One region of the Parasynechococcus sp. genome, then DNA from elsewhere that is predicted to be linked to it. Evidence: predicted binding sites of a transcription regulator. Region 1 holds the regulator's gene; each other region holds the start of a gene.
What was found. Region 1 encodes NtcA, which controls nitrogen genes in cyanobacteria. Its sites were predicted from a motif close to GTANCNNNNGNTAC; they were not measured.
Positions count from the first base shown of each region.

Region 2: a site for NtcA is predicted at 3,197-3,210, ahead of ACJ0G7_RS07395 (molybdenum cofactor guanylyltransferase). Genes of this name have one in related genera too.
Region 3: a site for NtcA is predicted at 2,886-2,899, ahead of glnA (type I glutamate--ammonia ligase). Genes of this name have one in related genera too.
Region 4: a site for NtcA is predicted at 3,168-3,181, ahead of ACJ0G7_RS00440 (MSMEG_0569 family flavin-dependent oxidoreductase). Genes of this name have one in related genera too.

Region 1 covers NZ_JBJLJL010000008.1:235,615-241,146, reverse strand. The annotation lists gene psbH (photosystem II reaction center phosphoprotein PsbH) at 1-104, shown strand, start outside; gene ACJ0G7_RS05850 (TatA/E family twin arginine-targeting protein translocase) at 114-347, shown strand; gene pth (aminoacyl-tRNA hydrolase) at 356-976, shown strand; gene ACJ0G7_RS05840 (DUF3146 family protein) at 973-1,230, shown strand; gene ACJ0G7_RS05835 (resolvase) at 1,208-1,648, opposite strand; gene ACJ0G7_RS05830 (DUF3084 domain-containing protein) at 1,645-2,844, opposite strand; gene ntcA (global nitrogen regulator NtcA) at 2,872-3,591, opposite strand; gene rph (ribonuclease PH) at 3,659-4,393, opposite strand; gene ACJ0G7_RS05815 (cob(I)yrinic acid a,c-diamide adenosyltransferase) at 4,502-5,101, shown strand; gene dcd (dCTP deaminase) at 5,101-5,532, shown strand, end outside.
Region 2 covers NZ_JBJLJL010000008.1:548,668-554,199, forward strand. The annotation lists gene ACJ0G7_RS07385 (nitrate reductase) at 1-1,361, opposite strand, end outside; gene ACJ0G7_RS07390 (NarK family nitrate/nitrite MFS transporter) at 1,444-2,985, opposite strand; gene ACJ0G7_RS07395 (molybdenum cofactor guanylyltransferase) at 3,257-3,841, shown strand; gene ACJ0G7_RS07400 (GTP 3',8-cyclase MoaA) at 3,838-4,881, shown strand; gene ACJ0G7_RS07405 (hypothetical protein) at 4,962-5,453, shown strand; gene ACJ0G7_RS07410 (transglutaminase family protein) at 5,441-5,532, opposite strand, start outside.
Region 3 covers NZ_JBJLJL010000010.1:276,760-282,291, forward strand. The annotation lists gene ACJ0G7_RS11390 (pyridoxal phosphate-dependent decarboxylase family protein) at 1-402, opposite strand, end outside; gene ACJ0G7_RS11395 (nucleoside deaminase) at 474-944, shown strand; gene ACJ0G7_RS11400 (alanine--glyoxylate aminotransferase family protein) at 916-2,100, opposite strand; gene ACJ0G7_RS11405 (allophycocyanin subunit beta) at 2,197-2,721, opposite strand; gene glnA (type I glutamate--ammonia ligase) at 2,962-4,383, shown strand; gene ACJ0G7_RS11415 (class I SAM-dependent methyltransferase) at 4,524-5,532, shown strand, end outside.
Region 4 covers NZ_JBJLJL010000002.1:11,549-17,080, reverse strand. The annotation lists gene ACJ0G7_RS00460 (protein adenylyltransferase SelO family protein) at 1-696, opposite strand, end outside; gene ACJ0G7_RS00455 (hypothetical protein) at 746-922, opposite strand; gene ACJ0G7_RS00450 (hypothetical protein) at 926-1,087, opposite strand; gene ACJ0G7_RS00445 (hypothetical protein) at 1,614-1,754, opposite strand; gene ACJ0G7_RS00440 (MSMEG_0569 family flavin-dependent oxidoreductase) at 1,815-3,113, opposite strand; gene ACJ0G7_RS00435 (MSMEG_0572/Sll0783 family nitrogen starvation response protein) at 3,288-3,770, shown strand; gene ACJ0G7_RS00430 (Nit6803 family nitrilase) at 3,790-4,758, shown strand; gene ACJ0G7_RS00425 (MSMEG_0568 family radical SAM protein) at 4,751-5,532, shown strand, end outside.

The sequences.
Region 1 (5,532 bases):
TCTTCATGGTGCTCTTCCTCGTCTTTCTGCTGGTGATCCTTCAGCTGTACAACAAGTCCCTGATCCTGGAAGGCATCAACGTCAACTGGAACGGCCTCGGCTGATCGGTTGTCATGAATGTCTTCGGCGTCGGCCTCCCTGAGATGGCGGTGATCGGCGCCGTTGCCTTGCTTGTCTTCGGTCCCAAGCGTCTTCCGGAACTCGGCAAGACGCTGGGGAAAACGCTGAAAGGATTTCAGTCCGCCTCCAAGGAGTTCGAGCGGGAGATCAACAAGGCCATGGCCGATCCCGAGCTCGAGGATGGCTCCGGAGACTCGCCCCAGGACAACGATTCACCCCAGGTCTGATCCGGCCGATGTCCGCAGATCTGAGGCTGGTGGTCGGTCTGGGCAATCCAGGGCCGAAATATGCGGGGACCCGCCACAACATCGGGTTCATGGTTCTGGAGCGGTTGGCCTCCCGGGAGGGTGTTCAGTTCCGTCAGCAGAGCAAGTTGCACGGCCTGGCCAGCGAGGTCGGTCATGGCGAGGCGCGCTTGCGCCTGCTGATGCCCCAGACCTACATGAACGACAGCGGTCGATCGATCAGAGCTGCGCTCGATTGGTTCGGACTGACAGCGGATCAGCTGCTGGTTCTGGTGGATGACATGGACCTCCCTCTGGGTCGCCTGCGACTGCGTGCTCAGGGCAGTGCAGGCGGTCACAACGGCCTGCGCAGCACGATTCAGCATCTCGGCGGGCAGGAGTTCCCTCGGCTGAGGATCGGAATCGGTGCCCCTGCGGACACTCCCGATGAGCGACGGGCCAGAACCGTGTCGCATGTGCTCGGTGCTTTCAGCAAGGTCGAGGAACCTTGTGTGGATGCTGTGCTGGATGCCGTTCTTGATGGTCTGGGACGCATTCAGCGCCAGGGCATGGAACGGGCCGGCAACTGGATCAATGCCTACCGGCCGCAGAGTCTTGCCAGCGGCGGATGACAGCACTCCCCGCCACCACGGCCCACCTCCGGGTGTTGCGCCAGTGCTTCAGCGAGCAGTGCGTTGAGGGGGAGGTGGCGGCCGGGGGCTTTCAGTGGCAGTTCCGCTGGGCGTTTGATTGCGGTGACCTGACCGTGGAGCCCTCCCTGGGGCGGGCTCTGATCCAGGACGCTCTGCGTCGATTCCTGGTGCGCTCGGATTATCGACTTGAACCCGGCGGTGATTACACCTTCACCGTTCGGGCCCGCTTCTGAGGCGCTGTTTCGCACCCGACCAACGGCACGGTGTTCCCAGGCTGTCCTCCACCATCACAAGGGCGGCGATCGCATCAAGCTCCTCGGGTGGGATCAGCAGGCCGCGGGGAATCAGCCGCTGCCACCCCCTGGGAGGCCACAGCTCCCAGTAGCGACGGCGGGCCCGCAGGGTGGTGCCGTATTCATTCACCTGCTGAACAGGAGCGAGGGACCGCAGCTTCGGCAGCCATGCCGCACTGCCGGTGCCGTCACCCAGCACGATCCCGTCCAGTCCTCCGGCGACCTGCCAGTCGCTCAGCCGGTCCAGAACCTGCTCGCAGATCACGACAGCCCCGCTGAGCACCTGGAGGGATTCGGTGTCCACAAGCACGAGGCCGCATTTGCTTCTCCCGGGATCAACACCGGCCAGTCGGCTCATGGGCTGACCCGAAACGCCACCAGCACCGGATCGCCACTGTCGCTGTCGCTCTCGGCGATCACCTCAAGGGTCAGATCCCCCTCTCCTTCGGGGCGGTCCACCAGAGCCAGGCCGAGCTGAGCGAAGACCGTCCCGTCGAACTGGAGTCCTTCCACGAGGGAGCCACGACGCTGAACCTCGGCGAACGCAGAGGCGAGCAGAAGGTTCAGGCGGCGGCGGACCATCTCCGGTGATCGATCCTGGTCCGGGAGGGTTGCCGACGCCAGGACTTCGCCGCTGCGACTGATGCGCCGGTTCGGTCGGACGTCAGGAAAGGCATAGACGATGGTCTCTCCGCGCAGCACGTTGGTGGCAGAGCGGATCGAAACCACCCATGTGCCCGGCTTGCTGATGATCGTCCGCAGACGCTGCACATCGTTCCGGGGAACCAGGAGGATCTGTCGGTCGGGGGTCTCACCGGGTCGGACCTGCTGGTAGGCCGTGAGATTCGCGTCCTGCAGCAAACGGTCGATCACCGTCTTCGCCTGTCCTGCACTCTCCAGTCGGATGGTGGCTGTGGCCAGAGCCTCTCCGCTGCTGAGAACCACGGAACCGCGGCGCAGGGCGATCAGGTTGCGCTCCAGCTCCTTGAGTTCCGCCTCACCGGCTTGGATGCTGGCCCGAACCCGCTTGAGTTCCTCCTCGGTGCGGCGGATGTCTGCGTCCCGGGCCTTGATGTCCCTGTCCCGCTGCTGAATGTCGCGGCTGAGGCGCTGCTGCTCGGCCTCCAGCCGGACGCGCTGCTGCTGCAGAGGCTCCAGCTCCTCACGAAGTGTCGCTGCCCGCTGCTTGGCCGTCGACAGCTCGGCATCGATGCGTTGCGTCTGGGCAATGGCCTGACGACGTTCTTCCTCGGCTGACTCCAGGGCACCTCTGTTCTGCTGCAGCTGGCGGCGGCTGTCCTGAAGTTTCTGTTGCAGTCCGTCGAGCTCAAACAGCCCAACCCGCAACTGACGGCTGACCAGCAGCATCAGACCGAGGGACAGCGCACTGATCAGGCTGCCGGTGAGCACCGTGATCAGCACCGCCGTCCGTCGGGGTCGCATGTTGAACAGGCTGAGGCGTGCCTTGCCGACACGGCTGCCCAACCTGTCGCCCAGAGCTGAAAGCACGCCGCCGAGCACCAGCAGCGCGATGATCAGCAGCCATCCGCTCACGGCGTCACCTCCCAGTGGGGCCGACTCTCAGCTGAACCGCTTGGCCAGAGCAATCGGATCCAGAACCGTGATCTTCTTGCGGTCAATCTGAACGAGACCGGATTGACGCAAGTCTCCCAGCAGTCGGGTGATCGTGACCCGCGTGGAGCCGATCGCCTCGGCGATGGCCTGATGGGAGAGGCGGAGGTCGATGGTGATGCCCAGTTGGTCCGGCACGCCGAAGTCCCGACAGAGCACCAGCAGAAAACTCACCAGGCGGGAGGACATGTCCCGGTGCGTGAGGGTCTCGATCATTGTTTCGGTCTGCAGAATCCTGCTGGAGAGACCCTGAAGCAGCCTGAGCCCGACTGCGGTGTCGGCCTCGATCGCGGCACGGACTGAGCCGGCCGGTGCCGTCACCATCTCCACCCGGGTGAAGGCGACAGCGTGATAGAAGCGATCGGAACGGTGGCCTGTGAGCAGCGACAGCACCCCGAACAGGCTGTTCTCACGAAGCAGAGCGACGGTGATCTCTTCGCCCGACTCATAGACCCTGGAAAGCCGCACGGCACCGCGCCGGATCAGGTAAACCCGCTCGGCGGGATCACCTGGAAAGAAGATGGTCTTGTTTCGTTCGACAAGTTCCGTGCTGGCGCCGTCCAGATCTCTGATGACATCAAGCAGCGAGCGGGATGAGCTGACCGGCTGGTCCTGGGGCGCATGGGCCGAAACGGCGACGTAACGGCTGAACCCACTGCTGGTTCCCAACAATCCGTTTCGACTGATTAAAAGTTAAGGATCGACCCTGTTCAGCTGTGTAGCCGTTATTACGCAATCAGCTGCGGCTGCTCAGGGCATGGCTCTGGGCGGCCAGAAGGGCGTCAAGCCCGGGCTGCGCCAGATCCAGCAGGACGTTCAGCTGTCCGCGGCTGAACGGAGCTCCTTCGGCCGTGCCCTGGATCTCCAGGAGACTCCCGTCGCCTGAGGCCACCACATTCAGATCAACGTCAGCTCGGCTGTCTTCGCTGTAATCCAGATCCAGCAGCGGCCTGCCCTCCAGGAGTCCGACGGACACCGCTGCCACCTGGCTCCGGATCGGCTGGCGTTCCAGGATCCCCTGGGCGATCAGACGGTCACAGGCCAGCTGCAGAGCCATCCAGGCCCCGGTGACCGACGCGGTTCGGGTGCCGGCATCCGCCTGGATCACATCACAATCGATCAGCAGGCTGCGTTCTCCGAGAGCTTCCAGGTCCACCGCGGCGCGCAGGCTGCGGCCGATCAATCGCTGAATCTCCTGGGTGCGGCCGGAGAGCTTGAGCAGTTCCCGCGACTGCCTCTGAGGTGTGGAGCCGGGCAGGAGCCGGTATTCAGCGCTGATCCAGCCCAGTCCGTTCCCCTTCCGCCAGCGCGGCACCGTCTCTTCGAGGCAGACGCTGCACAGAACAGCAGTGCGTCCGGTGCGCACGATCAATGAACTGAGAGCGAACCCCATCGGATCCCAGCTCACTTCAAACGGCCGAAGGGCATCTGGACGACGCCCGTCGGCTCGGGTCTCGGAGGGATCCACCATGAACCTGATTTCACAGCACACCATCCGTAGTGTCAATGGCCTTGTGGAGTCGCATCGCGCCGCTACATTCGAGGTCTGCAGGGTGTATCCCTGGTGACACCCGACGCGATGACCGCAAGCCTGACCACCAGCCATCGATCCTCTGGAGCCCTGACCGGGGATCGCCATGCGCTGGAGAGGGCCGGTCTGCGTCCGCTTCCGCCGCTTCCCGCATCCGCGCCGCTGCATCTGGTGGCTCCGGAGGGCCAGCTGCAGGTGCATACGGCCTCCTATCGGGGCAGTTTTTCCAGTGTTCTCAGCCAGGCGATGCGGGCGGCAGGGCTCGGCAGCCGCGTCCTGATCGCCCAGTTCCTCAAGGGGGGGGTGAAGCAGGGGCCGGAGGGCTGTGTGCTGCTCTGCGGCGGGCTCACCTGGCTGCGTCCGGATATTCCGGCGTGTCTTGCGGAGCCCGATCAGCCTGGTGGTTCCGATGCCGTCGATGCCGTCTGGCAGGCCTGCCGGCGCCATCTCGCTGAAGGCGACCTTGATCAACTGGTGCTGGATGAAGTCGGTCTCGCGGCAGCGCTCGGCTACCTGAAGGAAGATGAGCTTCTGTCGAGCCTGCAGCAGCGTCCAGGCTCCATGGATGTGATCATCACTGGGCCGGCGATTCCTTCCAGCGTCATGGCCATGGCGGATCAGGTCACCGAACTGCGCAGAGGTTTCTGATGCTCAAGAACGATCGCTGGATCACCGAGCAGGCTCAGAAGGGGATGCTCGAGCCCTTCCAGGCAGGTCTGGTGCGCCATCTTGATCCGGAGCAACGTCTGCGACCGGTTCTGAGCTTCGGATGTTCCTCCTACGGCTACGACCTTCGCCTCTCCCCGCAGGAGTTCATGATCTTCCGGCATGTGCCCGGAACGGTGATGAACCCCAAGCGGTTCAATCCCGCCAATCTGGAGCCCACGCCTCTGCATGAGGACGAGGACGGTGGCTACTTCATCCTTCCAGCGCATTCCTACGGCCTCGGTGTCGCCCTGGAGAAGCTTCGGGTGCCCGCCAACATCACGGTGATCTGTCTCGGCAAGAGCACCTATGCGCGGCTGGGCATCATCGTCAACACAACGCCCGCTGAAGCGAGCTGGGAAGGGCATCTGACG
Region 2 (5,532 bases), 310 kb from region 1:
GAGGTCTCTGAATCGGCATAGGCCTCACTCACCACCACCAGGGGGCAGTTCCCCATGGCGGCCTTCACACGGTCCAGGTCCGGCATGCTCACCAGTGGATTTGTGGCGGCGACCCACCAGAGATCCAGTTCGCCCCGTTCCATCGCCTCCACCTGCTGCCAGGCTGCCAGCCCTGGTTTGGCGGAAATACGGCCAGCCGGCAGGTTCCAGGCCTTCTCCACGTCGGCGCGGTGGTCAGTGTTGGTCACCAGCCGATATCCGGGCAGCAGGTGAGACAGTCCGCCGGCTTCGCGACCACCCATGGCATTCGGCTGGCCTGTGAGCGAGAACGGACCAGCTCCCGGCTTGCCGATCTGGCCGGTGAGCAGGTGCAGGTTGATCAGGCCGCCCACCACTGCGGTGCCTTCCCGCCGCTGGTTCACCCCCATCGACCAGAGGCTGAGCACCGTTTCGCGCCGGTGAAACAGAGCGGCCACCTCCCGCAGACGTTTCTCGGGGATGTGGCAGAAGCGGGCCACCCGCCTCGGAGTCCAGCGGGCAGCCACGTCGAAAAAGGCGTCGTAGTTGTCGGTGTGGTCGTCGATGAACGTGGCGTCCTGTCCGTTCTCGCGCAGCACGAGGTGGGCGATCCCGTGCAGCAGCGCCAGGTCACTGCCCGGTGCGATCGGCAGGTGAATGTCGGCGGCTTTGGCGGTGTCGGTGCGGCGTGGGTCCACCACCACGATTTTCACGCTGCCGGGATTGCGTTTTCTGCGTTTCAGCAGTCGCTGGAACAGCACCGGGTGGCATTCGGCCGTGTTGGTGCCGATCAGGAAGGCCACGCTGCAGTGATCCAGATCCTCGTAGCAGCACGGAGGGCCGTCCGATCCCAGGCTGCGGGTGTAGCCGGCCACAGCCGAACTCATGCAGAGCCTTGAGTTCGCGTCGAAATTGTTGGTGCCCAGCGCACCCTTCAACAGCTTCTGGGCGAGGTAGTAGTCCTCGGTGTGGAACTGCCCTGAGCCATACATGGCGATGGCATCGGCGTTGCCGCGCCTCGACACGCTGCTGCGGATCTGGTCGGTGATCCGACCGAGAGCATCGTCCCAGCTGATCGGGGCGAAGTCGTCCTCGAGGCTGCTGCGGAACAGGGGCTGACGCAGCCGACCTCTGGCCAGGGTCTCTCCGACCGTTGCCCCCTTGATGCAGACCTGTCCCAGGCTGGAGGGATGCTGCCGGTCGCCACGGGCGGTCCACATCGGGTTGCCTTCGGCGTCCCGCTTCACCGCCTGGCCCTTCACAGCCGGTGGAAGGAGTTCGAGGCCACAGCCCACACCGCAGTACGGGCACTGACTGCGGACGCTGCGGGGACCGTCGCTCATCTGGACAAGGGATCAAGAACGAAACCCGGGGCCGAAGCCCCGGGCTGATGGGCAGTGATCAATCGCTGCCGATGGAGGTGGCTCAGGCCACTTCGCCTTCGTGGAGTTCCGCGAAGGAACCCTTGGGCTCCTTGAGGAAGAAGAAGCAGAAGAAGGCCACGATCAGTCCAGCCACGCCCAGGATCTGGAAGAAGGCGCTGTTGGAAGCCGCGATCACCTCGGGGGTGGGTTCGCCGCCACCGCCCATCCACATCGGCAGCAGGCTGAAAATGGTGAGGTAGGTCACAGCGCCGACGTTGCCGTAGGCGCCCACCAGGCCAGCCACCTGACCGGTGACGCGGCGCTTGACCAAGGGCACCAGCGCGAAGGTGGCGCCTTCACCGGACTGCACGAAGAAGGAGGCGAGCATGGTGATCACCACGGCCACAAAGATGCCGGTGGAACCGGAGAAGGTGCCCGGCTTGATCATGCTCATCACCAGATAGCCGATGCCCAGGCCGGCGGTGAGGAAGCCCATGGTGTTCTTGCGGCTGCCGACGCTGTCGGAGATCAGACCACCGGCGGGGCGGGCCACCAGGTTCACAAAGGCGAAGCAGGAGGCCAGGATGCCGGCGGTGGCCTTCGGCAGATCGAAGGTGGTTTCGAAGAAGGTGGGCAGCATCGACACCACGGCCAGTTCGGACCCGAAGTTCACGATGTAGGTGAGCTCGAGAATCGCCACCTGGCGGAATTCATAGCGGTCTTCCTTGGGGTAGACCTTGGTGCCGAGGATCAGCTCGCGGTTGGTGCGGATGATGCCCCATGTCTGGAACGCGAACCAGACGGCCACGGCACCCAGGGCCAGGGGATAGGTGGCCGGCGTGAGGAAGCCCACCTTCTGCAGGCGCCAGCAGAGCACGCAAAGGATGGCGGCGAAGGGCACATTCATGCCCAGCAGGCCCCAGAAATCGCGCATTGAGGTCACTTCCAGACCAGCGGTCCGTTCCGGACGCTGGTACGTCTTGCCCGGGGGGGTGTCGGTGACGTTGAAGAAGTAGAAGACGCCGTACAGCGCCGAGATGATGCCGGTGAGCGCGATCGCACCGCGCCAGTTGAGAACAGCACCGGTGGGCAGTTCAAAGCCGCCGGAGAAGGAGAGGAAGCCGGCGAGGGCGACCATGGTGAGGGCCGAGAAGGCGGAGCCGAAGTTGCCCCAGCCGCCATAGATGCCCTCAGCCAGGCCGATTTCCTTGGGCGGGAACCATTCGGCCACCATGCGGATGCCGATCACGAAGCCGGCGCCGACGATGGAGAGCAGCAGACGCGCCACCACCAGCTGGTTGAAGTCCTGGGCGGACGCAAACAGCAGGCAGGGAATCACCGAAAAAACCAGGATGCTGGAGTAGGTGATCCGAGGCCCGAATTTGTCCAGCAGCATGCCGATCAGCACGCGAGCCGGAATGGTGAGGGCCACGTTGCAGATGGCCACGGTGCGGATCTGACCAACGGTCAATCCGAGATCCGCTTTCACGGTGGTGGCCAGAGGGGCCAGGTTGAACCAGACCACGAAGGTCAGGAAGAAGGCGATCCAGGTGAGGTGGAGGGTGCGGTACCTGCCCTGGAACGACCAAAGGTCGCCAAGCATTGAGAGGAGAAATGTTGAAACCGCGGGCTTCAAAACGAAAGGGTGCCCGTGGGTGGCGAAACGGTCGAAAAATATCCGTTAAGTGGCGCATTCAACCAATGTGCGATGAATCTGTTGGTTTGATTGGTTACCAACTGGCTGGTTTCTGTGCTCCGCCACACATTGAATCGACTGATGATTTTGATCAGGATATTTTCTATGGATCGATCTGGTAACAAGCACTACTGCAAGACCACGGCGTCCTAGATCTTCCATAACTTCATTCGCTGGCGTGAATCCACTTCTGCAGGTGTGTCTGCTCAGTGGTGGCGACAGCCGACGCATGGGACGCGATAAGGCGTTGTTGCCTCATCCCGATGGTGGTGTCTGGCTCACGGCGATTGTGGATCAGTTGCTGCCCCTTGAACTCCCGGTCCAGGTCGTCAGTCGTCATCAGACCCATGCCGATCAACTGGCGCATCGTTCCGACGTGCGTGTTCTGTTGGAACCGCCGCCCTGGAGCGGGCCGCTGAATGCCCTGGCCAGGGTGTTGCCGTCGACACCGGGGCAGGCGGTGCTGGTTCTTCCTGTGGATATGCCGCGACTCAGAACGGACACCTTCAGGCAGTTGATCATGGCCTGGCAATGCAGGCCGGATCGGATCGCCGTTGCGCATGACGGCGAGCGTCTGCAGCCACTTCTGGCGGTGATCCCATCGGGGGCACCGTTTCAAACGGCCCTCATCGAGCAACTCACCGCCGGCCAGTGGCGTTGGCTGGACTGGTTGGACCGGCTGCCGCTGCAGACGGTGCGATTGCCGCGCGATGTGCTGCTCAATGCGAACCGACCCGAGGATCTGGCAGCGTTGACCCCATGACCAGTGAGCCATCGGTTGCTGATCAGCGTTCTCGGACGCTGGGTGTGTTGCGGTTGTCGTTAACAGCCCGCTGCAATCTGAGCTGCCCGTACTGCTGCCCCGATGCGGAGGATCCTCCAGGCCTGCTGAGTCTGGAGCAGCAGTTGCGTCTGATTCGGGTTGCCTGTCGTCTCGGCGTGCACACCCTGCGGCTCACCGGGGGTGAACCCCTGCTGAGTGACCGCTTGCTCCCTCTGCTTCAGCAGATCCACAACGGACGGGAGACGCTCGGTGATCCTCTCAACCGGTTGCGCGAGGTCGCTCTCACCAGCAACGGCGTGCTGCTGACGTCCGAACGGGCGACGGCACTTCGTGCGTCCGGTCTGGATCGGATCACCGTCAGTCTCGATGCTGTCGATCCAGAGGTGGCGGCGCGCATGGCCGGCCTCCGTGGCGGTGTTCCGGCCGGTGAACGCCTCCTGCAGCAGGTGTTTGCCGGGCTGCAGGCTGCCACGTCAGCCGGTTTTGATCCTGCTGCCGGTGGCCTGAAGCTCAATGCCGTGATTCAGCGGACTGTGAATGACGATCAGTTGATTCCCCTGGCGGATCTGGCGCGGCGCTGGGGGCTTGAGCTGCGTCTGATCGAATTCATGGATGTCGGCAATCGCAACGGCTGGCGTCCGCAGCAGGTTCTCCCGGCCGCTGAAATGGTGAAGCGCATCGGTGCGCGGTGGCCGCTCCAGCCGCTCGGTCGCCCTGTGAGCGGTACAGCGCGGAGCTGGCGTTACGCCGACGGTGGAGGCTGCCTCGGTGTGATCGCCTCCATCAGTGAGCCCTTCTGTTCGGATTGCAACCGTTTGCGCGTCACGGCCGATGGCCGTGCCTTCACCTGTCTGTTCGCAGCGGAGGGCACGGATCTGACCCCGGTACTGGACGTGGAGTCAGACCTCGAGCGGACCATGGCCGCTCTCTGGCATCGGCGAAGCGATCGCTACAGCGAGGAGCGTCATGGCAACGCTGATTCAAACCATCATGCGGAGATGGCCTATCTGGGGGGCTGAACCGTCGCTGTCGCGACCATTTCCCAAGGCTTCTCCCGTTACAACACATGCAGTGTTCGGGTTTTCATCGACCCGGTTTGATGTTTGAACTGCTGGCCTACGAACGCTTCCGCGACACACCATCGGTTCGCTTCTTCGATGTCACCGTGGGAACGTCGAATGCCCGTGACCTGGTGATTCACACCGGGCCGGCGACCAGCCCACCCAACGATCCGGCCAGTGGCGCCTGGCAGTTCTATCTTCATCCTCACCAGGAGGACAATCTGCTTGCCGCCAGTGGCGGTCGCACGTTCTATCTCGTGAATCTGGCCTGGGAGAAGCCGTTCCACATCGTGAGATTGGAGAGTGGCGGCGACATCCTGCGCATTCCTCCGGGCACCTTCCATCGTTCGGTGTCAGATCCCGATGGTTCGGTCGTCCTGAACCAGGCCGTGCGCGAGCAGGGAGTCTCCCTCGTGAATGAATTCCGCGTTTACAACAGTGCTCGCATTCCGGCCTTGATGGATGCCACGACCATCACAGCGCCGAAACCATGCCTTCATGGAGTGGAACCGGAGCTTCAGGCGGCCTGAATCAGGCTGGGTGCGTGGTTCTGGTCGGATTCTGATTCCACCATCGCTTCGATCAACCAGCTCAGCTCGCTGACCGTTC
Region 3 (5,532 bases), on a different contig from region 1:
GCAGAGCTGGCGCTCCAGGCTGGACAGGCCTGGGGAGAGTTCCTCGGCCAGCAGGTTGTTGTTCAGGCCGGCACAGATCAGATCCGCTGCAATCGAGGCGGTGAGCGGAGGGGGATCAAGGTGGGCCAGCGCCCCGGGGTGGGACGGCTGATAGGCCCCGTCCATGACGATCTGCAGGTCGTTCAACAGCGCCGGTACGTCGCATCCCTGATCCCCAGGCACCAGCTCCGGCTCGGGACGGACCACAGGCAGCGGTGGGCGGTCCGCGGCCGTGCCGATCCACTCGCAGAGCAGGTCGCTCGCCTGATGAAGGAAATGGCGCAGGACAGGGTCCGGGCTGTCAGGGGAGGCGAAGGGTGGAAGCCAGGTCACGGGCTGACGCAGATCGGAGCTGGCGTGCACCGGCAACGGTGGAGCTTCGCTGATCCTCGCCTTTCGTGGGAACGTGCTCACAGATCGTTCGATGTGCGTTGATGCGGGAAGCCACCGTGCAGCGCTGGATGACAGTGCTGCTTCAGCGGGCGGAGAGGGTCGGTGAGGCCGGGGAAGTGCCGGTGGCAGCCGTGGTTCTGGATGCCGAAGGTCGCTGCATCGGCCATGGCAGCAACCGACGCGAGACGGGGAGGGATCCTCTTGGTCACGCCGAACTGGTTGCGCTCAGACAGGCCGCCTGGGTTCAGGGCGACTGGAGATTCAACGACTGCACCTTGATCGTCACGCTTGAACCGTGCCCGATGTGTGCCGGAGCCCTTGTGCAGGCGCGGATGGGCTGTGTGATCTATGGAACATCGGATCCCAAGCGAGGGGGCCTGGGGGGAAGCCTCGATCTGTCCACCCATGCAAGTGCGCACCATCACATGTCGGTGCAGGGAGGGGTTCTACGGATCGAAGCCCGAGATCAGCTGGAAGGCTGGTTCAGGCAGCGGCGGCGACGGTCCCCTTGAAGCTGGGGAGCTCGGTCTTGAACAGATCAAGCAGCCGGTCGACGTTCTCGGGGGTTGAGTTGTAGCCCATCAGACCGATGCGCCAGATCTTGCCGGCGAGGGAGCCGAGGCCACCACCCACCTCGATGCCATGGGTATTGAGCAGATGCTGGCTGAATGCCTTTCCATCAACCCCTTCAGGGATGCGAACGGTGGTGAGGGTGGGGAGCCGATGCTCCTCGGGAACGACCATTTCAAGACCGAGTGCCTCCAGGCCGCTCCAGAGCGCTTCCGCATTGCGACGATGTCGGGCCCAGGACTGGTCCAGTCCTTCCTCGGCAAGCAGACGCAGGGCCTCCCGCATGCCGAAGTTCATGTTCACAGGCGCTGTGTGGTGGTAAACCCTGTCGCTGCCCCAGTACTTGTTGAGGAGGGAGACGTCGAGGTACCAGTTCGGCACCTTGTCCCGGCGAGCTTCCATCTTGGCCTCAGCGCGGGGGCCCATCGTGAAGGGACCAAGCCCAGGGGGGCAGCTGAGTCCCTTCTGACTGCAGCTGTAAGCGAGATCGACCTGCCAGTCATCGATGTAGAGCGGAACACCGCCGAGAGACGTGACCGTATCCAGCAGCAGCAGGCAGTCGTGCCGGCGGCACAGCTCGCCGACTCCCTCCATGGGCTGGCAGACCCCTGTGGAGGTTTCGGCATGCACCATCGCCAGGATCGCCGGCTTGTGCTCGAGGATCGCCGCCTCGAGCTCCTCAAGGGAGAACCATTCTCCCCAGGGCTTTTCGATGGTTCTGACGTCGGCGCGGTAGCGACCGGCCATGTCCACAAGCCGTAAACCGAAGTACCCCTTCACCGCGACGAGAACGGTGTCACCGGGTTCGACGGTGTTCGCCAGGGTTGCCTCCATGGCGGAGCTACCGGTACCGCTCATCGGAAGCGTGAGTCGGTTTTCGGTCTGCCAGGCGTAACGAAGCAGTTCCTGAACCTCGCTCATCAATTCCACGTAGAGCGGATCGAGATGGCCGATGGGCGTGCGAGACAGAGCTTTCAGCACCGTCGGGTGGGCATTGGACGGCCCCGGTCCGAGAAGCAGTCTGTCCGGGGTGGCGATCGGATCGAAGCTCCTGCGGTGACTGTCGTCTACGGGAAGGAGTGAGTGGGTCGTCGCCAAGGCCCTGAGCAGGAGGTCTGGCCGCAGATGCTACGCACTCATCTCACCCAGCGGACGAAATCCGTCGGTTTGCAACGCAGTCGTTGAAGCTTCGGATCAGCGCTGACGCACGTTGGTCTCAGCGAGGCCTCTGGCCATGTGATCGAAGGGCTCTCGGACGGTGGCCAGGCGCTCCAGGGGGACCCCTTCGGACCGGAGTCGTTCACAGACGACCTCACCGAGAAGCACGATGCTTCGAACCGTCGGACCGGTTGGTACCCCGAGGCTCTTGTAGGTGTCATCCAGCCCGTTGAGCACCCGCTCGTTGAGGATCGTGCTGTCTCCAGCCACGAGGGCATAGCTGGCGTAGCGCAGGAAGTAGTCCATGTCCCGCAGACAGGCCGCGAGGCGCCTTGTGGTGTAAGCGTTGCCTCCCGGGAGCAGCAGTTCCGGCTCATCCAGGAACAGCGTCTGACTCGCCTCGCGGACGATCTCGGCGGCATCGCGGTTGATCAGCTCCACGGCGCGGATCCGAAGTTCGGACTCACCAAGGAACGACTCGATCCGGTCGATGGCCATGCGGTCGAAGTAACGACCCTGCTGGTCATATCGACCGATCAATCCGCTGATGGCGTCGCGCATGCTGTGGATTCGACAGACACTCCCGGCCGGAAGCTAACACCTGTCATCCGGCGAAAAGCCTCTGGGGGCCTGAGTTCCAGCGAAGTTGACAGAAACGGTTACGCGGAGCGTCAGCGGAACCGGCCGAGCAGAGATGTCGCCCCAGGTGATGGGTGGAGAATTTTGTACCCCTTGCTACACAATGGGGTATTCAGGATCTTTACGGTCCTAAAAGCACGCCTAGGGCCGAGACGTCTTTCCATGGCAAAAACTTCACAGGATGTCCTCCGTCAGATCAAAGACGAGGGCATTGAACTGATCGACCTCAAGTTCACTGACCTCCACGGCAAGTGGCAGCACCTCACGGTCTGCACCGATCTGCTGGAGGAGGAGTCCTTCACCGAGGGCCTTGCCTTTGACGGTTCATCGATCCGCGGCTGGAAAGGCATCCAGGCCTCCGACATGGCCATGGTGCCCGACCCCAACACCGCCTGGGTGGACCCGTTCTACCGGCACAAAACCCTGAGCATGATCTGCTCGATTCAGGAGCCGCGCACCGGTCTGCCCTACGAGCGCTGCCCTCGCGCCCTGGCCCAGCGGGCTCTCGACTATCTGAGCTCGACCGGCCTTGCTGACATGGCCTTCTTCGGTCCTGAGCCTGAGTTCTTCCTCTTTGACGACGTCCGCTACAACTCGTCCTCCGGTGGCGCCTTCTACAGCGTTGACACGATCGAGGCGGGCTGGAACACCGGTCGCCTCGAGGAAGGCGGCAACCTCGCCTACAAAATCCAGGAGAAGGAGGGCTACTTCCCCGTCGCTCCGAACGACACAGCCCAGGACATCCGTTCGGAGATGCTTCTGCTCATGGGCCAGCTCGGGATTCCCATCGAGAAGCACCACCATGAAGTGGCCGGCGCTGGCCAGCACGAGCTGGGCATGAAATTCGCTGAGCTGATCCAGGCAGCCGACAACGTCATGACGTACAAGTACGTCGTCCGCAATGTCGCGAAGAAGTACGGCAAGACGGCCACGTTCATGCCGAAACCTGTCTTCAACGACAACGGAAGCGGCATGCACGTGCACCAGAGCCTCTGGAAGGGCGGCCAGCCCCTGTTCTTCGGAGAAGGCACCTACGCCAACCTCTCCCAGACGGCTCGCTGGTACATCGGTGGAATCCTGAAGCACGCTCCGGCATTCCTCGCCTTCACGAACCCCACCACCAACAGCTACAAGCGACTGGTGCCCGGATTCGAAGCTCCTGTGAACCTGGTGTACTCCGAAGGGAACCGGTCCGCCGCCGTCCGCATCCCTCTCACAGGCCCAAGCCCCAAGGCCAAGCGTCTGGAGTTCCGCTCGGGTGATGCTCTGGCCAATCCTTATCTGGCCTTCAGCGCCATGATGATGGCCGGCATCGACGGCATCAAGAATCAGATCGATCCCGGTGACGGCTTCGACAAGGACCTGTTCGAACTGCCTGCCGAAGAACTCGCCAGCATCTCCACGGTTCCGCCATCTCTCAACGGCGCCCTCGAAGCTCTGGATGCCGACAGGGGATTCCTGACCGAGGGAGGCGTCTTCTCTGATGACTTCATCCAGAACTGGATTGACATCAAATACGAGGAGGTTCAGCAGCTCCGGCAGCGTCCTCACCCCCACGAGTTCGCGATGTACTACGACGCCTGATCCGGGGATCCGGTCGGTGTGTTCAGGGGCCCGTCTTCTCAGGAGACGGGCCTTTTTGATGACCGTCAGGTTCCGTCTGATGAGCAGAGTCCCCGTTTCAGCAATGGATTCGCTGGAATGGTCGTCTTCAACGCACTCCGATGGCGACCACGCCCTTCAGCAAGCTCGCTTACCAGACCCTGCAGCAGGGGAAAGGTCTGGCCGGTCTGGTTCACAAAGACCTCAGCACGCGGCTGATGTCGCTTGTGGCTCCGGAAGCCGTCCCCAGCACGGAATCGGTTCCTCCCGAGATGCTGAACACCCTCCGAGCTGCCATGGCGAAGCTCGAGGAACGGGACTGGGCTGACGCTGAGCAGGGTGTGTATCCGCAGGAACTGCTCTTTGATGCGCCCTGGCTGGAGTGGGCCAGAACGTATCCGATGGTCTGGCTCGATCTGCCCTCAACCTGGTCCCGCCGCAAGCAGCGCAATGTGAGAGATCTGCCGGAAGGAACCGACCCCAGCCTCTATCCCGACTACTACCTCCAGAACTTCCACCACCAGACGGATGGGTATCTGAGCGATCACTCGGCAGGCCTCTACGACCTCCAGGTTGAGATTCTGTTCAACGGCACCGCCGATGCCATGCGTCGCCGCGTTCTGGCACCTCTCAAGAGAGGTCTGCGTCACTTCTCAGATCGATCGCCGGCCTCGCTGAGGATTCTTGATGTGGCGACCGGCACCGGTCGAACCCTGCATCAGATCCGCGGAGCCTTTCCCCACGCGGAACTGATCGGGATCGATCTTTCGGAGGCCTACCTCAGGCAGGCGAATCGCTGGCTGAATGGTGGGACGTCACCACTGGTGGAGCTGCTGCGGGCGAATGGAGAACGTCTTCCTCTGGCTGATGACGGCCTGCAGGCCGTGACCTGTGTGTTTCTGCTCCATGAGCTCCCGGGGGAAGCGCGCCAGAACGTGCTGAACGAAGCCTGGCGGGTGCTGGAGCCCGGCGGAACCTTCGTTCTCGCGGATTCGGTCCAGATCAACGACTCGCCGGAGTTCGGCGTCGCGATGGAGAACTTCAGAAGGGTCTTTCACGAGCCCTACTACCGCGATTACATCAGTGATGACATCCCCGCACGCCTGGCCAGCGCGGGATTCGAGGCCATCA
Region 4 (5,532 bases), on a different contig from region 1:
GGAGGGGGCGACGCGGGTGCTGATCGCCGCCGGGTTGTCCACCATCACGTCCGGATCAAGGGAGCGTGAGTGCTCTGAATACCAGGGCCGCCGCACGGTCTCATCGCGCGACATGTACAGCGTGAGCGAGCGGGAGGTGGGAATGCCGAGGGCATGCATGAACTCCTGGGCGAGGAATTCGCGCACGCTGGAACGCAGCACGGCGCGGCCATCAGCCCCGCGGCAGTAGGGGGTCGGACCGCCGCCCTTGAGCTGCATCTCCCAGCGTCTGCCTTCAAAGACGCCTTCGACGATCGACATCGCCCGTCCATCGCCGTAGCCGTTGCCGGTGCCGAAAGGACACTGCTGGATGTATTCGGTGCCGTAGATCGACAGGGCATAGCCGGTGGCCCAGCCCCAGGGATGCATCGGGGGGGTGGCCACCGATGCATCACCGGAGAAGAGGCGGGTGAAATCGGGGTCGTGGGCGAGCGCATCGTCCAGGCCCAGCTCGGCGAACAGGGTGCTGCTGTGGGCGACGTAGTCCGGATTGGGAATCGGTGTGGGCGTCACCGGCACGTAATGGCCGGACATCACCGGCCTTGGCCGGTGATCGTTGCCATCAACCGTGGCGTCCGGATCCGGCCGGAGAGCCTCCAGCAGCGAATAGTCGACCCGCGCGGCGAACTCCTGGAAGCTGTTCGCTGTGGTGGGCATGGGGTCGGATCAGGTCTCTGCCGATGCTATGGAGCCGCTCCTGCGCGGATCAGAGATCCGGCACCGAGGTTTCCGCCCGCAACGTGCACCAGGGTTCCAGATCCGTCGCCTTCCCGCAGCGGGGGCAGCTCCGTCCCCTGGCCTGCACCTTGGCGAAGGGGATCCAACGGGAGTTGTCGCGGCCCTCGTAACCGCAGTGCCTGCAGTGGATTCGATATTCAGCCATCGTTCAGTCCGATGAGCCTTCCAGGCGCTTCACGGCCTCATGGGCCCGTCGCCATCCCTTCACCTTGAAACAGCTGGAGTGATGGCAGACCAGGTACTGACCGTTGCCGACGGCATCGATGGTGGAACCGCGCGAGTTGGCAAAGATGCGGCTTCTGAAGTCCATGGCGTCTCCCCTGCCCTGGATTCACTGTTGTGGGGCGGCTTCCCATCGGCAACCCGTGTAAAGGCGCATTGCCCAGAAGACGACAGACAACGAAGCTGGAAACGGCGTGCTCAGTTCGATCTCAGCTCTCGCTGCACATGTGGTGCTAACTGAGTATTTAAGCCTGAGAATTTCCTCCTAAGTAATTTACTCTGCGCAATGGTTTTCTTGACCTGAACTGAATGCTGCTTGTAAGTGTGTTGAACTTGCGAGGCTCACATGTATTCGCTCAGACGAGAACACAACCATGAATCCATCACTGAACGATGGCAAGCCCTGGATGAGTACTTCGTTTGCATCACTGAATGCGACATCAATGATCAGGTCTGTGTCACCACCTGCCTGACAAAGCATCTCAAGATCGACGACGGGTCCGATCTCTCGATGGCCTCCTGAGCCGATTCACTCCGATGCACCAGCGTCTGCGGCTGGACGGGCACGGCCCGTTACTGGGGTGTGGTGGTGAGCTGAGCGGTCGATCCAGCCCCTAGAGCTGGTCTCCGTTGTTGCGCAGAGCGCACTGCGGCTGCTTGCTGCCGTACTGCCATGGTCGGCGCATGGCCCAGTACTCATCCACCAGGCCGAGCAGGTAGGTGCCGATGCGCTGGAGCCAGGAGTGTTGCTTCATCCCTTCAACATGCCAAGGGATCGTCTCAACGGCCATGGTTCTCCAGCGGCCTGACCTTGTTCAGGAGCCCAGCAGAGCGGTGCATTCCAGCCGTTCCTGGCTGGCGTCCCGCCGTTTCAGCCTCAGGCTGATCAGCCGTGCGAGATACAGAGCATCGTCTTTCACGCCGCAGAACCGTCCGGACCCCCAGGTGTGCAGCCAAGGCAGGCCGAGGAAATACAGGCCGTTGCTCTGGGTGACGCCACGATCGTGGGCGGGTTGTCCGGAACCATCGAACACCGGTACATCGATCCAGCTGAAATCACTGCGGTAGCCCGTGCACCAGATCACTGCCGCCAGCGGTTCACCGGTGAGATCAAGACCCGGATCCTGCCCATCCGGTGGCTGCCAGCAGGGGGAGTAAGGAGCCTCCGAGGGGGCCTCGATGCCCTGCTTCTCGATCCAGCTGTCGATGCTGCTGCGGATCCGGCAGTACACCGCATCGGCCTGATCAAGATTGCGGCTGAGGTCGTCGGCGAACCGGATCCGGTCGCTGCTGATCATCGCGAGGCGACCGTGCAGATGCAGTCCTTCGATCGCACGCCTCCGCAGATCGATTTCCCTGCCGCCATCCCGGCCCGTGAGGTAGTGGTTGGTTTTGGCACGCACGCTGCGTGGATCGTCGTGCTCGCTGATCGGCATGGCGTAGTAACCCATGCGATCCAGCCAGTCCACCACGTCCCGTCCCCGGTACATCCGTGGCGAGCGGGGGGCGCTGCCCACGCTCAGGTGCACCGTCCGTCCGGTCAGAAACAGGTCTTCAGCAATCTGACTGCCGGACTGGCCGCTGCCGACCACCAGCACAGGGCCTTCCGGCAGGGATCCGGCATTGCGGTAATCGCGGGCATCGAGCTGCAGCACGGAGGTCGGTAGCCGTTCCGCCAGTGGATGCCTGCGTGGTGTGTGATAGCCACCGGTGGCCACCACCACCTGCTGCGCTCTCACCTCGCCTTCGCTGGTGAGCAGGCGGTAGCCGCTGCCGGTCTGCGAAAGCCGCTGCACGGCCACACCCTCGTGCACATCAGCCCCGACGTGCTGGGCGAAACGGCGCAGGAAGGCCACGATCTCCGCCTTGGCCATGAATCCCTGAGGCTGGTCGCCGTCGTAGGGGAAATCAGGCAGCTGGCACTGCCAGTTGGGAGTCACCAGGCAGAAGGAATCCCAGCGTTGTTGATCCCAGGCGTGTCCGATCCGGTTCTTCTCAAGCACCAGAGGACGGATTCCGTGCTGCTGAAGTGCCTGGCTCACGGAAAGACCGGCCTGTCCGGCCCCGATCACCACAACCTGATGGAGATCGGAGTGATGCGCGCTGTTGAGCATGCTTCAGCACACAACTTGGCATTGCAATGATTCAGGAAAATCATTTTCATTTGTGTATTGAAAGGCACAATTAGTTGAAGCGATTTCTCGCGCATTGGTGCTGTATTTGGTTGCAAATGGAACACTTTTCGTTGATGCCAGGGTGCACGCTTCTGTTCATCAACGTTTCTTCACATGCCTGCAGTCGACCGCCCCGCCAATCAGCCGGGGGATTTTCTCGTTGACTACGAGGAAAAAGTTTTTCCTGACGTCAAGGCTGAGCCGGGTGAAAAGGCTCTGGTCACATTCCATACCGTTGCCTTCGAAGGATCCATCGGTCTGGTGAACCTTCTGCAGGCCAGTCGTCTGATCAACAAAGGCTTCGAAACCTCAGTGCTGCTCTACGGTCCTGGCGTCACTCTCGGGGTGATGCGGGGTTTCCCGAAGCTTGGTGATGCCGCCTTTGACGGCCATCTCAACTTCAATGCACGCCTTCAGAAATTCATGGATCAGGGCGGAAAGGTCTACGCCTGCCGCTTCGCACTTCAGGCGCTTTACGGCCATGGTGAGAAGGCCCTGATGCCAGGGATCACGCCGGTCAATCCTCTCGATGTGCTCGACATCGTGCTGATGCACCGCAAGGAAGGCGCCTTCATCCTCGACACCTGGACGCTCTGAGCCGGAGCTGATCCCTGTCATGGTGACCACTGTCAAAGTTGCCGCCGCTCAGATCCGTCCAGTGCTGTTCAGCCTCGACGGATCTCTGCAGAACGTGCTCAAGGCCATGGCCGATGCGGCGGCCGAGGGTGTGGAGCTGATCGTCTTTCCGGAGACATTTCTTCCCTACTACCCCTATTTCTCCTTCGTCGAACCACCGGTTCGCATGGGTCGCCCCCACCTGGCTCTTTACGACCAGGCGGTCGTCGTGCCGGGTCCTGTCACCGATGCAGTCGCGGCCGCTGCCCGTCAGCACGGCATGCAGGTGCTTCTCGGAGTGAACGAACGCGATGGAGGCACGCTCTACAACACGCAGCTGCTGTTCAACAGCTGCGGCGAGATCGTTCTCAAGCGACGCAAGATCACACCCACGTATCACGAACGGATGGTCTGGGGGCAGGGCGACGGTGCCGGGTTGAAGGTGGTGCCCACCCCCCTCGGCCGCATCGGTGCGCTGGCCTGCTGGGAGCACTACAACCCCCTGGCCCGTTACGCCCTGATGGCTCAGGGCGAGGAGATTCACTGCGCCCAGTTCCCCGGTTCACTCGTCGGTCCGATCTTCACCGAACAGACCGCGGTGACCATGCGACACCACGCCCTGGAGGCCGGCTGCTTCGTGATCTGCTCCACCGGGTGGCTGGACCCCGAGGATTTCGCGTCGATCACGCCGGATACGTCGCTGCACAAGGCCTTTCAGGGGGGCTGTCATACCGCGGTGATCAGTCCGGAGGGGCGTTACCTGGCCGGACCACTGCCCGATGGCGAGGGCCTGGCCATCGCAGAACTGGATCTGGCTCTGATCACCAAGCGCAAACGGATGATGGACAGCGTCGGCCACTACAGCCGGCCGGAACTGCTCTCGCTGCGCATCAACCGCACTCCGGCCCTGACCATGGACGACATGCCGGTCGAGCCGACCGCTTTCAGCGAGGAGCTCGACCATGTCTGATCTGGGTCGCCTCGTCACGGAACTGCAGGTGAAGGGTCTGCGGGCAGAGCCGTTGAACGGCAATCAGGGGCGTCGGGGTGGAGCCGGCCCCTCGGATCACCGCGCTCTCGAGATCGGTGGCCGCACGGTGATGGTGCCTGTGTACAACAACGCCTCCGAGGCGTCGCCGTATCATCTCGACGCTTCCCCGGACGGTGTCGCCCTCAGCGGTCCGGGCGATGCCTCCCTGGCCCAGGTCGCCGCCACCGATGAACCGGCGTTCTACGGGCTCAGCACCGCGGATGGCATCCCCTACCGCTCGATCGCCCTGCTGCACAGCCGGGATGTGCTCGCCACAACGCTGCTGCAGACCTGCATCCGCTTCCGCGATCGCTCGCAGTCCTGCCAGTTCTGCGCGATTGAGCAGTCGTTGGAGGACGACGCGACGCTGGTCCGCAAGACCCCCGAGCAGGTGGCCGAAGTGGCCGAGGCGGCGGTGCGTCTCGATGGCGTCAGCCAGCTGGTGATGACCACCGGCACGCCCAACGCCGATGACCGTGGTGCCCGGCTGATGGCGGAGACGGCGGCCGCGGTGAAGCGCCGGGTCGATCTGCCCATTCAGGGTCAGTGCGAGCCCCCCGATGATCCGATCTGGTATCGGCGGATGAAGCAGGCCGGCATCGACAGCCTCGGCATGCATCTGGAGGTTGTGGAGGCGGACGTGCGTCGCCGCATCCTGCCCGGCAAGTCCGAGATCAGCCTGGAGCGTTACTACGAGGCGTTCGCCGATGCCGT